2 regions of the Algihabitans albus genome follow, and region 1 is predicted to be linked to the other one. Evidence: predicted binding sites of a transcription regulator. Region 1 holds the regulator's gene; the other holds the start of a gene.
What was found. The regulator HrcA, encoded in region 1, represses chaperone genes, less so after heat shock. The targets are predictions, from matches to a motif close to GTTAGCACTCNCCNNNGGNGAGTGCTAAC.

Region 1 (7,581 bases):
GCGCCTGATCCGCCAGGGCCACAAGGTCGCGATCTGCGAGCAGCTCGAAGATCCGGCTCAGGCGAAGAAACGCGGCAGCAAGTCGGTGGTCAAGCGCGACGTGGTGCGCCTGGTCACCCCCGGTACACTAACCGAGGATGAGCTGCTCGACGCCCGCCGGCACAACTATCTGGCCGCGCTGACGGACGCGGGCAGTGAACTCGGACTCGCTTGGCTCGATGTCTCGACAGGCGACTTTCTGGCCGAAGCCGTGACGCCCGGCAATCTGGGTGCGGCCCTCGCCCGGATCGCTCCCGGCGAGCTGCTGCTGCCCGAACGCCTGCTGCAGCGTGCCGACCTCTTCGAGCTGCTAGGCGACTGGAAGGCGGCCTTAACCCCGCTGCCCTCCGCGCGCTTCGACAGCGAAAATGCGCGGCGCCGTCTGCAGGCGGTGTTCGAGGTCGAAGCGCTCGACGCTTTCGGCGCCTTCGAGCGGGCTGAGCTGGCCGCGGCCGGAGCGCTACTCGACTACGTGGAGCTGACACAGAAAGGCAAGCTGCCGCGCTTGACGCCGCTGCGCCGTCAAGCGCGCGGGACAGTCATGGAGATCGATCCGGCGACGCGGCGAAACCTCGAGCTGACCGAATCCCTGACCGGCGGACGCAAGGGCACGCTGCTCAACGTTCTCGACCGCACGGTGACCGGGGCCGGCGCCCGCCTGCTGGCACAAAGGCTGTCGGCGCCCTTGACCGACGAGGGTGAGATCGCGGCACGGTTGGACGCCGTCGCTTGGCTGGTCGAACGCGCGGATCTACGTGAGGGCCTGCGCAACCGTCTGCGCCAGGCTCCCGACATGGAACGCGCGCTGTCGCGGCTATCGCTGGGGCGCGGCGGTCCTCGCGATCTGGCCGCGATCCGCGACGGCCTCAGGCAGGCCGCCGGTCTGCAAGGCGATCTGCTGGGCCTGAGCGAAGACCCGCCACCCGCCGCTTTGACCCGTTCAGCCGAAGCGTTGGGCCAGCAAGAGGGACTCATCGACCGCCTCAGTCGAGCTCTGGCACCGGAGTTGCCCATGCTCACGCGCGACGGCGGTTTCGTCGCCGCCGGCTATGCGCCGCACCTGGACGAGCTGAAGCAGCTTCGCGACGAATCCCGACGCCTGATCGCCGGCCTGCAGGCCAAGTATGCGGCGGCAACCGGTATCGGCAGCCTCAAGGTCAAGCACAACAACGTGCTGGGCTACTTCCTGGAAGTCTCCGCAACCAATGCCGCGAAGATGCCGCAGGATCCGGCAGCCGGTTTCGTCCATCGCCAGACCTTGGCGTCGGCGGTCCGCTACAGCACGACCGAACTTGGCGAGCTGGAACAGAAGATTCTGCAGGCTGCGGACAGGGCGCTGGCAGTCGAGCTGGAAATCTTCGCCCAGCTCGTCGAGGAGGTGCTACAGCGCGCGGATCCGGTCGCGGCAGTCGCGCGCGCCCTCGCCGAACTGGACGTGGCCGCCGGTCTGGCCCAGTTGGCGGCCGAAGCACGCTGGACCCGGCCCCAGGTCGAGGACTCGACGATCTTCGTCGTGGAGGACGGGCGACATCCGGTGGTGGAGGCGGCGCTTGCGGCCAACGAGGGCGCGCGTTTCGTCGCCAACGACTGTGACCTCTCCAAAGCTCAGCAGCTTTGGCTTGTCACCGGCCCCAACATGGCCGGCAAGTCCACCTTCCTGAGGCAGAACGCCCTGATTGCCGTGCTCGCTCAGATGGGCAGCTTCGTCCCAGCGGCCCGCGCGAAGATCGGCACCGTCGACCGGCTGTTCAGCCGAGTCGGCGCGGCCGACGATTTGGCGCGCGGACGCTCCACCTTCATGGTGGAGATGGTCGAGACAGCCGCAATCCTGAATCAAGCAACGGCTCGGTCCCTGGTCATCCTGGACGAGATCGGCCGTGGGACCGCGACCTTCGACGGCCTGTCGATCGCCTGGGCCTGCGTCGAACATCTCCACGAGGTGAACCGCTGTCGCGGCCTCTTCGCAACCCACTATCACGAGCTCACGCATCTGGCCGGCAAACTGGAGCGCTTGTCCTGCTACGCCATGCGGGTGAAGGAATGGCAGGGCGAGGTGGTCTTCCTGCATGAGGTCGCACCGGGCGCCGCCGACCGCTCCTACGGCATCCACGTCGCCCGTCTTGCCGGCTTGCCGCCTGCCGCCGTGACCCGGGCCGAGGAGGTGCTGGGACTGCTCGAACAGGGCGAACAAGCGGGGGCTTTGACCCGGCTCGCCGACGACCTGCCGCTCTTCGCGGCGGTGCCCCGGAGCGATAGGGCCGTCCCGCAGCCGCAAGAAAGCCTCAGCGATACGGAACTTCGGACCATCAACCCGGACGAGTTGACGCCGAAGCAGGCGCTGGAGTTGCTCTACAGATTGAGAACTCTCGTCGAGGACTGACGCCCTGGCCCGCCCCAGTCTCGGCCGAAACGGGACCCGGCCTCAGGCCTGCGTGTCGACGGTCGAGCCGGGCTCGGGCGGCTCGTCGTTCTCCTGACCGCCGGCAGTTCCCGCCTTCGGACCGCCCTTCGCGACGGCAACCCGGGCCGGGCGCAACAGGCGCTCGCCAAGCAGCCAACCGAGTTCGTAGACCTGCGCCACCGTGCCGGCCGGCTTGGTCGGGTCGTCGATCTCGATCATCGCTTCGTGGCGGTGAGGGTCCAGCTTCTCGCCGATCGGATCGATGGGCACGATTCCATGCTTAGCGAAGGCGTCGCCCAAGGCCTTGTCGGTCATCTCGACGCCGGTCAAGAGCGTCTTCAGCGCCGGGTCCTGCTCGACGGCATCGGTCGGAACGGCGGCCAGAGCGCGTTTCAGGTTGTCGGCCACGCTCAGCAGATCCTTCGCCAATGGCGCGGCGGCGTATTTCAGGGCTTCGGCCTTCTCGCGGCGGGCGCGGTTGCGCAAGTTCTCGGTCTCGGCCAGCGCGCGCACGAGTTGATCCTTCGTGTCGGCAACCTGTGCCTCGAGTTCGGCCTCACGCGGCGTTGTCGCCTGAGGGCTGCCGAAGTTGCCTTCGCCTTCGTTTAAATCCAGAGCCTCCAAGGTCTCTTCGTCGAACGAGATTGCCTCCTCCTCGTCCGCGGCCTGCGCAGCGGCAGCTTCCGCTGCGGCGGCCTCGGCCGGTTTCGGGGCAGGCTCATCGGATACAAAGTCGGCCGTGCTCGGCCCTTCGGGCTTCTGCTTCGGATCGGCGGTCATGACGCTCCGTTTCTTACCTTAGTCTCTCAGTTGCGTGGATCAGGATGGCCGGCCGAGCAAACGGCCGACAGCCTGGGCGGTATAATCCACCATCGGAATGATGCGGGCGTAGTCGATGCGTGTCGGGCCGATCACGCCGACGGCGCCGACGATCTGTTGCTCACTGTTGGTGTAGGGCGCCACCACCAGGGAACAGCCGGTCAAGCCAAAGAGTTCGTTCTGGGCGCCGATGAAGATCTGCACGCCCTCAGCCATCTCCGTCATCTCCAGCAGCTTCAGCAGCGCTTCCTTGCGCTCCAGCGCGGTGAAGAGGTGACGGATGCGCTCCAGGTCTTCGAGAGCCTGCACATCGTCAAGCAGCTGATGCTGACCGCGCACGATCAAAGCTCCACCGCCGCTCGGCGCATCGCCGGACCAGGTGGCCAAACCCGCCTCGATCACCTTTCGGGTCAGCGTGTCGAGCTCGGCGCGCGTCTGAGTCAACTCGCTCTGGATGGCGCCGCAAGCCTCGCCGAGACCGCGATCGCGCAAGCGCGCCGCCAGGTAGTTGCCCGCTTCGACCAGGGACGAGGGCGGCAAGCCGATCGGAACGTCGATCACGCGGTTCTCGACCTGTCCCGACTGGGTGACCAGGACGACCAAAGCGCGGCCGGGGCCAAGCGAGACGAACTCGATATGCTTCAGCGGCGCGTCCGACTTGGGGGCGAAAACCAGGCCGGCACAGCGTGACAGACCGGACAGCATGGAGGAGGTTTCCTCCATGACTTCGGTAAAGCTGCGTCCCTGCGCGGCGCAGCGCGAATCGATTTCCGAGCGCTCCTCGCGGGTTAGGTTCCCGCGCTCCAGGAGACCGTCCACAAACAGCCGCAGCCCCAGTTCGGTCGGCAGGCGGCCAGCGGAGGTGTGCGGCGCCATCAGCAAGCCGAGATCCTCGAGATCCGCCATGACGTTGCGGATCGTCGCCGGTGACAGCGTCATGCCAAGCTGTTGCGACAGGCTGCGCGAGCCGATCGGCGCGCCGGTCTCGACATAAGCCTCCACGATACGGCGGAAGATGTCGCGATGCCGGGCGTTGAGGCCACCCAGTTCGCTGGCGATTTGCTCGACTGCGGACCTGACGCTGCTCATCTCGGTTGCGCGCTACTCCCCGGTTGAATCGCCGCCTCGCCCGCAGCGACTGCGCTCTTGGCGGCCGTCTCCGATGTAAGCGAATCGGCCGGTCACTTCAACGTCGCCCCCTGCCGCACAAGCGCCGCCGGCGGACTCCCACGACAGGCCCGATCTCAAAGCGGCGCCAGAGGGCCCTTGCAAGCCTATAGGAACCCGCGCTATGCCGCGCTCAACGCCTCTTCACCGGAAACACCAGGAGTTTTCTATGCGCCCAAGCGGCCGCACGCGCGATCAACTGCGCCCCGTCGTCTTGGAGACGGAGGTCAACAAATATGCCGAAGGCTCCTGTTTGGCGAAGTTCGGCGACACCCACGTCCTCTGCACCGCCAGTCTGATCGAAGGTGTGCCACCTTGGCTGCGCAACTCCGGACGCGGCTGGGTCACAGCGGAATACGGCATGCTGCCCCGCTCGACCGACAGCCGCATCGACCGCGAGGCGGCGCGCGGCAAGCAATCGGGTCGCACCCAGGAGATTCAAAGACTGATCGGCCGCTCTCTGCGCGCCGTTACCGATCTGACCGGCTTCGGCGAGCGGCAGATCAAACTGGACTGCGACGTTATTCAAGCCGATGGCGGTACACGTACGGCCTCGATTACCGGCGCGTACGTGGCCCTTCACCTCTGCTTTCAACACATGCAACGCTTCGGGGCCGTCAAGACGATCCCCCTGCGCGAGCCGGTCGCAGCGATCTCCTGCGGCATCTACCAGGGCGAGACCATCCTCGATCTGGACTATGCCGAGGATTCGACCGCTCAGGCCGATGCCAACTTCGTACTGACCGCCGGCGGCGGCATTGTGGAAGTCCAGGCCACTGCGGAGCAGGAACCTTTCACCCGCGAGCAATACGACCAGCTGCTGGAGTTGGCCGAGAGGGGTGTTGCCGACCTGGTTGCGCTTCAACAAAAGGCCGTCGGGTTGGCGCCGGCGTAACGTTGGCGGTACGCCTCGCGAGCGGGGGCTGCACAATCTTTGCCGCGTAACTATGTTACCGCGTATGCATTCGCGTACGCTCACAGGCAAGCTGGTGATTGCCAGCCACAATCCCGGCAAGATCCGGGAAATCGACGATTTGATCGCGCCCTTTGGGCTCGAAGCCATCTCGGCTGGCGCGCTGGGGCTGCCCGAGCCGGAGGAAACCGGCACGTCCTTCGCCGCCAACGCGGAGTTGAAGGCCGTGGCCGCAGCCATCGGCGCCAATCTGCCGGCGCTCGCCGACGACTCCGGGCTCGTGGTCCCGGCGCTCGATGGTGCCCCGGGCATCTATTCGGCGCGCTGGGCGGGCCCGCAGAAGGACTTCTCGGTCGCCATGGCGCGCGTCGAGCAGGAACTGGGAGATCGCACAGCCCTGGCACAGCGCAACGGCAGTCATGCCAACGCTTACTTCGTCTGTGCGCTGGCACTGGCTTGGCCGGATGGTTCGGTCGAAGTCTTCGAAGGCCGTGTTGAAGGCGAGTTGACTTTCCCCCCGCGCGGCGACCGGGGCTTCGGATACGACCCGATCTTCCTGCCTCAAGGCGACTCGCGCACCTTCGGAGAAATGCCGCCGGCCGAAAAGCATGCGATCAGTCACCGCGCCCGCGCCTTCGCACAACTGAAGCGCCGTCTGGAAGATCTGCAGTAGGCTGCTCTCCGGCCGGCGGCGGAGCATGCCGGCGGCACCAGTCTGCACCCTCGCCGCGAGAAGGCTCGAGATACCGTGCAAGGCCACCCTAGTCATAGAGACGAAGCGGACTCTTCTCAGTCTCGCAGCGGACAGGGAATTTCCGATAGGGAGTCGGACCGGACAACGCTCGATGCCCGGCCGAAGCAGGATCCCGGGTTCGGCGTCTACATTCACTGGCCCTTCTGCCGCTCCAAGTGCCCCTATTGCGACTTCAACAGCCACGTCCGGGACACAGTCGACCAAGTGCGCTGGCGGGAGGCGCTGTTGGCGGAACTCGCTCACTATGCCGGTGAAACGCCGGAGCGGCGCGTCAGCTCGATCTTCTTCGGTGGCGGTACGCCCTCCTTGATGGCGCCGGAAACGGCCGCAGCTTTGATTGCGGCGGTCAAGCACCACTGGCCGGCAGCGCCCGAGCTGGAGGTGACGCTGGAGGCCAACCCCACTTCGGTCGAGGCACCTCGCTTTGCGGCCTATGCCGACGCCGGCGTCAACCGCGTGTCGCTCGGCGTGCAGGCCCTGAACGATCGGGACTTGAGCTTCCTGGGACGCGAGCACGACACCGCCGAAGCGATGGCAGCCGTGGCCCTGGCACGAGGGCAGTTCCAGCGCGTCTCCTTCGACCTGATCTATGCCCGGCCCGGCCAGACTCCGGCGGCCTGGGCGGAAGAGCTACGCCGCGCCTTGGGTGAAGGTTGCGACCATCTTTCACTCTATCAGCTGACCATCGAGCAAAACACGGCTTTTCACGCGCGGGCACGCCGTGGCGAGCTGCCGCTGGCCGAGCCCGAGACGGCCGCCGACCTCTTCGAGGCGACACAAAACACCCTCGCCGCCGAAGGATTGCCGGCTTACGAGATCTCCAACCACGCCCGTCCCGGCGAGGCCTGCCGCCACAACCTCACCTACTGGCGCGGAGGCGACTACCTGGGCATCGGGCCGGGTGCGCATGGCCGTATCACTCGGGGGCGCGACAAACTCGCGACCCGCCAGCACCGCGCACCGGAAATCTGGCTGGCCACGGTCGAGCAGGCCGGCCATGCGACCAGGACCCGTAAAGCTCTGACCCGAGAGGACCGGCTCACCGAGCTGCTGATGATGGGATTGCGGTTGCAAGACGGCATCGACCGGACCGCGTTCCACCGGGAGCTCGGCAGGGAACCGGAAGCGCTTCTGGACGAGCGGAAATTGAAGGCTTTGGCGGAGGAGGGCTATCTGGTTCTCGACGCACCCGGGTTGCGCGCGACTGCGGAAGGCCGAGCGCGGCTGAATTCCTTGTTGGCCTATCTCATTCCCTAGACCAGGTGGTGGATCCAGCCGATCGGGTCGCGATCCGGCTCTAGATACTGACGGGCCCCGGAGCACAGCGGCAGACGGCAAGGTGCTGCTGCAGTTCCCGCGCCAAGGACAGGCGCTCCTCGGCTGTCAGAAACGCGCCAATGGCCAGGGACTTGCCGTGACTGCGCAGAGTGAGCTGGCTTTCGTGCTCGGGCGGATCGTCCATGCGCACTTGCAGCCAGTAGGGCTGGA
Region 2 (7,581 bases), on a different contig from region 1:
CGGCCGAACCGCCGTTGCCGCAGACCAGCAGCGGACAGTCGCCCTGCAATGCTTCCGAGATCCGGGCGACCGCCTCGTCCAGTTTTTTTGCCAGCTCCGGGGTGTTGCTCTTCCGCAGCAGTGCCGAAGCCCGTTCAAGATGGCCCGTCAGTCCCTTTGTCATGGCGTCGTCCACTCCGGCATGTCTCCCAGAAGACAAATCACCAAGCATGGATGGCAGGAGCCGCCTCGCCGCTCAACCGCTTTCTTGCGAGCGGCGCGGCCAAGGTCGACCGCGGCACGGCGGGCTCGCTTCGCAAGCCGTGCGATCGCGCAGTGTTCTTCCGAGCTTTAGCGACGCATGAGAACCATGGAGCACCTGGGTACCTGCTCGGAGTCAACTTGATCAAGCGATAGGACACGCTGTCGGTCGTGTGTCGCATGTTCGATGTAACGCGACCGGGGCAGCAGTCCGGTCACAGCCAGACAGTCGCGGACCTTGGCAAAATGGCCGTTCAAATCGATCACCGCAGCTGCATCCGTCTCGGAGAGCTTGATTGTGAGTGTGCGGGCGGCGAGTCCCGCAGGAATGACCAGCAACTGCTCGTCGCGCGCCGCAAGCGGGGAGCCCAAGGCGGCAGCGCAGGCAGACAATGAGGAAACCCCGGGTACTATCTGGATCGAAAAGTGTTCGGCCAAACCGACCAACAGAGGTTGGGAGTCGTTGTAGAAGAGGGGATCGCCTTCGCAGAGCAATACGATGTCGTGACCCTTCAAGAGGATCTCGGCGATCTCCTTCACTACATCGTCGCTGGCGCTTTCCGATGTTGGTGAAGTGCCGTCCTTCGTCGTCCTGACCAGGATCTCTGTGCAATCCGCCGGAATGTACGGGGCGGCGATCGCGCGTGCCGGCGACTCACCTTGCTCCGGCGCCGAGTAAGCGATCACCGGCACTTGTTGCAGCAGGCGATGGGCCTTCAGTGTCATCAACTCCGGATCGCCCGGCCCGACGCCCAAGCCGTAGAGCGTCCCCTTCATCCGAATACCGCCATCTATGGAAGCTCCCCCTCTGGTGGTGGCGGTCTCCACCTCCACCGTACCATTTCGACAAACAAATAAACAAAATATTTAAGACAAATTATATGTTTTTCTGTGACCTTAGAGGTTAGCCTGTGACACGGTCAAGCGGTGTTCGGGCGTTCATGACTCAAGGTCCAGTTCTTGCGGTGTGGAGAATTCAAGGAAGGCTTCGACAGGTGCGTCGAGCATTGCTGCCAATGGCCGGCGCAGGGTTTTTATCAGCGGAATCGCTAAATAACACAGGAAGCGCAGGCTATTCGAATTGCCCCGATGCTGTCCTGCAGGTCTTCTGAACCGACTTGCGCTTTCAAGAGCCGGCCGTTCTCATTAAACGCAGAGCGTGCAGATCGAAAAGGGGCCCGCCGGTGAATGCCAGCGGGCCCTTTTGGACCGCAGCTTGCGGTCTGTCCTAGGCGCTTTTCGCGCAGGCTTTGACCAGACGGACGAGCTGGCTCTTCAGCGTATCGTCTTCGATCTTATTAACGGCACGTGCGATTTCCAGGGTTTGTCGATCGATCGGTTGCTCGCCCTGGTCTTCGGACATCTGGTCGAGACTGACCTCGAGGCCGTCGAAAAAGAATCCGACCGGCACCCGCAGAAGTGTTGCGATATCCCAGATGCGGCTACCGCTGATCCGGTTGGCACCGCTCTCGTACTTCTGAACCTGCTGGAAGCTGATACCGAGACCTTCGGCCAACTCCGACTGGCTCAGGCCCATGGCAACCCGGCGCTCGCGAACGCGGCGACCGATGTGAACGTCGGTCTTATGATACATGACTGGTTCCTCCTTGAACTCTCGAATCTGGAACTTTTGAACTTGGCTTTTTCTCCTGCAGCAGGCGCGGTTAAGTGCCTTCCACGGTAGAATCTCTGGTTACAGGTCCTTGATCGCCCGTGTTCGCGTCGGCTCTTTCTTCGCGGCCTGCGAGCATGTTTTGGAAGCTAGCTGCTTTGCGTAACCGCTCAAACCATTCTATGTAAATACTGTGTAATATCTCGTGCCGAACATGAACGGCGTCGCTGGCGCGCACGCTTGGGATGCGGCTAACCTTTTCCACTCCGCCCCGTCTCCTGCGCCCTGAGGTCGTATTAGATCGTTTCGAAAGACCCAATCGAGGAAGCCGCGACGCGGATCTTCGCAAGCTCGACACGTCGTTGGAGTGCGATCCGTTCCGACCGACCCAATAGAGACGGAGTCGCGAGCGTAGTGCGCTCAGCCAAGCGTTCGGACTTCAGTCGATTCGGCTCTAGGCAGGCAAACGATCCGGTAGGTTACCCACCCTGTGAGGTGCATTGCGTGCTTCGAGCCAAAGCAGCAAGGCCGCGTGATCCGTCTCGGCCTTGTCCGTCGCAACCAGTTCGGCCAACTGATCTCGAACCGCCTTGGTCAATGGCAAGTCGAGTTTCAGCGTTTCGGCCGTCTCAAGAACTGTGTTCATATCCTTGAGATGGGTGCTGGACTTGCCGCCCGGGATCCAGTCACGGTCGATCATCCGTTTGCCGTGCAGCTCCAAAATGCGACTATCGCAAAAGCCGCCGGAGATCGCGTCGCGGACCGCGGCTGGATCGGCACCGCCTGCGGCGGCCAGCAGCAAGCCTTCGGAGACGGCTGCGATGGTGACGGCAACGATCGCTTGATTGGCGAGCTTCGTCATCTGGCCGGCTCCAGTAGGGCCCACGTGGGTGGCTCGTCCCATGGCCTCGAACAGTGGTGCGGCCTTCGCGAAGTCTTCGGGCGAGCCCCCAGCCATGATCGCCAGGGTCCCTGCCGCGGCGCCGGCCGTGCCGCCGGAGACCGGTGCGTCCAAGTGGCTCAGGTCTCGCTCCGCCAGCCTGGTTGCGTGATCGCGGGCGAGGGACGGCGGGATCGAAGACATATCGATCACCAGCGCTCCAGGCGCAGATTTGGAGAGCAGGTCGCTGGCGAAAAGGACGTCGGTCACCACAGGGCCGTTTTCGAGCATGGTAATGATGACGTCGGCGTCCTCGACAGCCTCGCCCGGTGTCTCACATAATCTTGCACCCAGTTCGGTCAGCGGCTCGGCCTTGGCGCGAGTCCGATTCCAGACACGCAGGGAGAAGCGGGCCCCCAATAGCCGCTCGGCCATGGGGCGGCCCATCAGACCGGTACCGAGTACCGCCACGCTGCTAATCTCCTGCATAGGCTTTTCTCCCTTCTTCGATGATCGGTAGGACTTGGAGACTCAATTCGAGTCGAAGGATTGGCCTCTCAGAATACGCCGAGTCGAAGCCGATCCCCGATCGGCATGGGGCGGGGTGAATTCGACAGTGCGAATCGACGAGGGGCCGCAGCCATAGCCGCGACCCCTCCTCCAACCTACCAAGTTCACCGAGAAACGTGAGCTTAGAAGTCCATGTCGCCCATACCACCCGGCATGCCGGCACCTGCGGCTGACTTCTTCTCCGGCTGTTCCGCGACCATGGCTTCCGTCGTGATCAGCAGGCCGGCGACCGAAGCCGCGTCTTGCAGCGCCGCGCGCACCACCTTGGTCGGGTCGATGATACCGGACTTCACCAGATCGCAGAACTGACCGCTCTGGGCGTCGAAGCCGTAGTTGGCATCCTTCTGCTCCAGCAGCTTGCTGGCGATCACCGAGCCGTCGTGACCGGCGTTGCCGGCGATCTGACGCACCGGCGTCTGCAGAGCCTTGCGGACGATGTCGATGCCGACCCGTTGGTCGTCGTTGACCGGCTGCAGCTTGGTCAGAACTCTGGTCGCGTAGAGCAGAGCGGCGCCGCCACCAGGTAGAACGCCTTCCTCGACCGCCGCACGGGTTGCGTGCAGGGCGTCGTCGACGCGGTCCTTCTTCTCCGTGACCTCGATCTCGGTGGAGCCACCGACCCGGATCACCGCAACGCCGCCGGCCAGTTTCGCCAGCCGTTCCTGCAGCTTCTCTCGGTCGTAGTCCGAGCTGGTCTCCTCGATCTGGGCACGGATCTGACCGCAGCGAGCCTCGATATCCTTCTTCTTGCCGGCGCCCTCGACGAGGGTGGTCTCCTCTTTCGTAATGACCACCTTCTTGGCGCGGCCCAGCATGTCGAGGGTCACATTCTCCAGCTTGATCCCGAGGTCCTCGCTGATCGCGGTGCCGGCGGTCAGGATGGCGACATCCTGCAGCATGGCCTTGCGGCGGTCGCCGAAGCCCGGGGCCTTGACGGCTGCGATCTTGAGGCCGCCGCGCAGCTTGTTGACCACCAAGGTCGCCAAGGCCTCGCCCTCGACGTCCTCCGCGACGATCAGCAAAGGCTTGCCGGATTGCACTACTGCCTCCAACACCGGCAGCAGGGATTGCAGGTTCGACAGTTTGGACTCATGGATCAGGATGTAGGGGTCCTCCAGGACAGCCTGCATCTTGTCAGCGTCGGTTACGAAATAGGGGCTGAGGTAGCCACGGTCGAACTGCATGCCCTCGACCACGTCCAACTCGGTTTCCAGGCTCTTGGCCTCCTCGACGGTGATGACGCCGTCGTTGCCGACCGTCTGCATCGCCTTGGCGATCATCTCGCCAACCTCGCGGTCGCCGTTCGCCGAGATCGTGCCGACCTGGGCGATCTCACTGTTATTCGAGATCTTCTTGGAGCGCTTCTTAAGGTCCGCAACCACGGCCTCCACCGCCAGATCGACACCGCGCTTGAGGTCCATCGGGTTCATGCCGGCGGCAACCGCCTTGGAGCCCTCGCGCACGATCGACTGCGCCAGCACGGTCGCCGTGGTGGTGCCGTCGCCGGCTATATCGTTGGTCTTGCTGGCAACTTCGCGCACCATCTGGGCGCCCATGTTCTCGAACTTGTCGGAAAGTTCGATCTCCTTGGCGACCGTCACGCCGTCCTTGGTGATCCGCGGCGCACCGAAGGACTTGTCGAGCACCACGTTGCGGCCCTTGGGCCCGAGTGTGATCTTGACCGCATCGGCCAGAACGTCGATGCCGCGCAGCATCCGTTCGCGCGCATCGGAGGAAAATTTGACGTCTTTGGCAGCCATTTTGTCTAGCCCTCTCGCCTCAGGCGGCTTTCTTGGAGGACTTGATGCCCTCAAGCACGCCCATGATGTCCGACTCACGCATGATCAACAGCTCTTCGCCGTCGATCTTGACCTCGGTGCCCGACCATTTGCCGAAGAGCACCCGGTCACCCGGCTTCACGTCAAGCGCCTGGACCTTGCCGGTCTTCTCGTCGCGTGCGCCCTGTCCAACCGACACGACCTCGCCCTGCATAGGCTTTTCCTTGGCGGTGTCGGGAATGATGATGCCGCCGCTGGTCTTTTCGTCCTCGCCGAGGCGGCGGATGACCACGCGGTCGTGCAACGGCCGAAACTTCATCGGACTTTCCTCCATCCTGTTCAATGACCGTTGGAGATTTGGCTATTCGCCAAACTAGCACTCTCTGTCGATGAGTGCCAACTCGCTCATAGATCGTGCAGCCGGGGGGGGATGTCAAGGCACGGATCGCCCTCCGCCCAGGAAGCTCTGTTGATTTGAAAATACATATAAAATTCAGAGTGTTAAGTGAGCATTGGTAAGGGCTTGTTTACCGCCTTGGGCGTAGCATCCCGGCTATGGTTGCCTGTCACCCATCTGTCCGACTGCCCCTGCCGCTCGTCTTGGCGCTGGCCACGCTCGGCCGTCGTTTCTGGCGCGCGCGCGCGGGCGCCACCCTGGTGGAATTCGCGATCGTCTTCCCCGCCTTCATCCTGCTGGCGATCGGGCTGATCGAGGTCGCCATGGTGCTTTTCGTCACCTCCCTGATGGAAGGGGGGCTGCGTGAAGCCGCGCGCTTCGGTATCACCGGTTTCGCACCGGACGGGCAGACCCGCATAGAACGGATCCTGCAGATTGTCGATGAACATACTCAGGGTCTGGTTGAGATGGATGAGGTGGACATCACCTTCTTCGTCTATCCCAGTTTCAACGACATCGGGGAGCCGGAGCCTTTCGCCGACGACAACGGAAACGGCAGTTTCGACGGCGGCGAATCCTACACAGACGTCAACGGAAACGGTCAGTGGGACGCCGATATGGGGGCTGCTGGTCTCGGCGGGCCGGGCGATATCGTGCTCTACACGCTGCGCTACCAGTGGGATTTGCTCACGGGCATGCTGGACCCGCTGATGGGCGACGAAAACGGTCTGATGCGGCTGAGTGCTTCGATTGTGGTCCGCAACGAGCCTTTCGGCAGTGCAGGCGACGGCTCTGCCGGCGGCGCGGCAGGTTCGCCTTGATTGCGCTTTGGTCAGAGGTACGCGCCCTGACGAGCAAGCGGACGTCGCTGTTTCGGCTCTTGCGCTGGAACCGCAAAGGTACGGTTCTGGTCGAGATGGCTGTTGTTACGCCTCTCCTGCTGATCCTGTTGCTGGGCGCGGTCGAATTCGCCCGTTACGTCTTGATCATGCAGAAGCTGGATCGGGCTGCCATGTCCGTCGGCGATCTCGTTTCCCGCGGAGCTCAGGTGACGCCGCAGGATTTGGTCAACATCTTCGATTCCGTCGAGCACCTGATGCAGCCCTTCAGCTTCCCGCAGGAGGGCGTCGTGCTGATCTCCGCCGTGACCCGTGTTGCGGACACGCCGCCCGAAGTCGTCTGGCAGCAGATCGGCGCCGGTGATTTGGTGCGGGCGAGCCGGGTCGGTCTGCCGGGGGACGAGGCCGTGTTGCCGCAGAACCTGCAACCGCGCGAGAACGAAAGCCTGTACGTGGCGGAGGTCTACTACAGCTACGCGCCGCTGATTTTCGACAGGTTCGTTCAGCAGTCGACGCTCTATCACTGGTCGGTTTTTCGAGCTCGTCTGTCGGACCAGGTGATCACGATCAACTAGCCGTCCGTCGAGGCCATCGTCCGTCTACTTCTCGACGAAAGCTTTCTCGATGACGAACTGTCCCGGTTTCGACTGGCTTCCCTCCTGGAAGCCGGACTGCTCCAAGAGCGCGACGCAATCGGCCAGCATCATGGGGCTGCCGCAGAGCATGACCCGGTCCCGCTCTTTGTCGAGCGGCGAGATATCGAGATCTTCGAACAGCTTGGCGCTTTGCACCAGGTCGGTGATGCGCCCCGTGTACCGGGAAGCCTCGCGAGTCGTGGTCGGGTAGTAAAGCAGCTTCGGGCGGACAATTTCGCCGATCAGCTCGTGCTCAAGGGTCTGCTGAACGACCAACCCGCCATAGGCCAGGTCGGCCACGCGCCGGCAGCCGTGGATCAGCACGATCTTCTCGAAGCGTTCGTAGACCTCGGGGTCTTTGATGATGCTACAGAAGGGCGCGATACCCGTGCCGGTGCTGAAGAGATAGAGATGACGGCCCGGGATCAAGCTGTCCTGCACCAGCGTCCCGGTCGGCTTTTGACTGACAAGCAGCTTATCGCCCTCCTGGACGTGCTGCAGGCGTGAGGTGAGCGGTCCGTTCTGCACCTTGATCGAGAAAAACTCCAGGTGATCCTCGTAGTTGGCGCTGGTCATAGAATAGGCGCGCAGCAGGGGTTTGTTCTCGACCTTCAGGCCGATCATCGTGAA

Region 2: a site for HrcA is predicted at 5,453-5,481, ahead of DBZ32_RS09220 (co-chaperone GroES). Genes of this name have one in related genera too.

The regions. Positions count from the first base shown of each region.
Region 1 is NZ_QXNY01000004.1:429,739-437,319, reverse strand. It holds gene mutS (DNA mismatch repair protein MutS) at 1-2,419, shown strand, start outside; gene DBZ32_RS12135 (nucleotide exchange factor GrpE) at 2,462-3,220, opposite strand; gene hrcA (heat-inducible transcriptional repressor HrcA) at 3,260-4,348, opposite strand; gene rph (ribonuclease PH) at 4,596-5,321, shown strand; gene rdgB (RdgB/HAM1 family non-canonical purine NTP pyrophosphatase) at 5,386-6,012, shown strand; gene hemW (radical SAM family heme chaperone HemW) at 6,088-7,350, shown strand; gene DBZ32_RS12110 (DUF2244 domain-containing protein) at 7,391-7,581, opposite strand, start outside.
Region 2 is NZ_QXNY01000003.1:553,595-561,175, reverse strand. It holds gene DBZ32_RS09245 (D-sedoheptulose-7-phosphate isomerase) at 1-175, opposite strand, end outside; gene DBZ32_RS09240 (SAM-dependent methyltransferase) at 331-1,017, opposite strand; gene DBZ32_RS09235 (helix-turn-helix domain-containing protein) at 1,469-1,834, opposite strand; gene DBZ32_RS09230 (NAD(P)-dependent oxidoreductase) at 2,307-3,221, opposite strand; gene groL (chaperonin GroEL) at 3,425-5,062, opposite strand; gene DBZ32_RS09220 (co-chaperone GroES) at 5,082-5,399, opposite strand; gene DBZ32_RS09215 (TadE/TadG family type IV pilus assembly protein) at 5,636-6,298, shown strand; gene DBZ32_RS09210 (TadE/TadG family type IV pilus assembly protein) at 6,295-6,891, shown strand; gene DBZ32_RS09205 (ferredoxin--NADP reductase) at 6,916-7,581, opposite strand, start outside.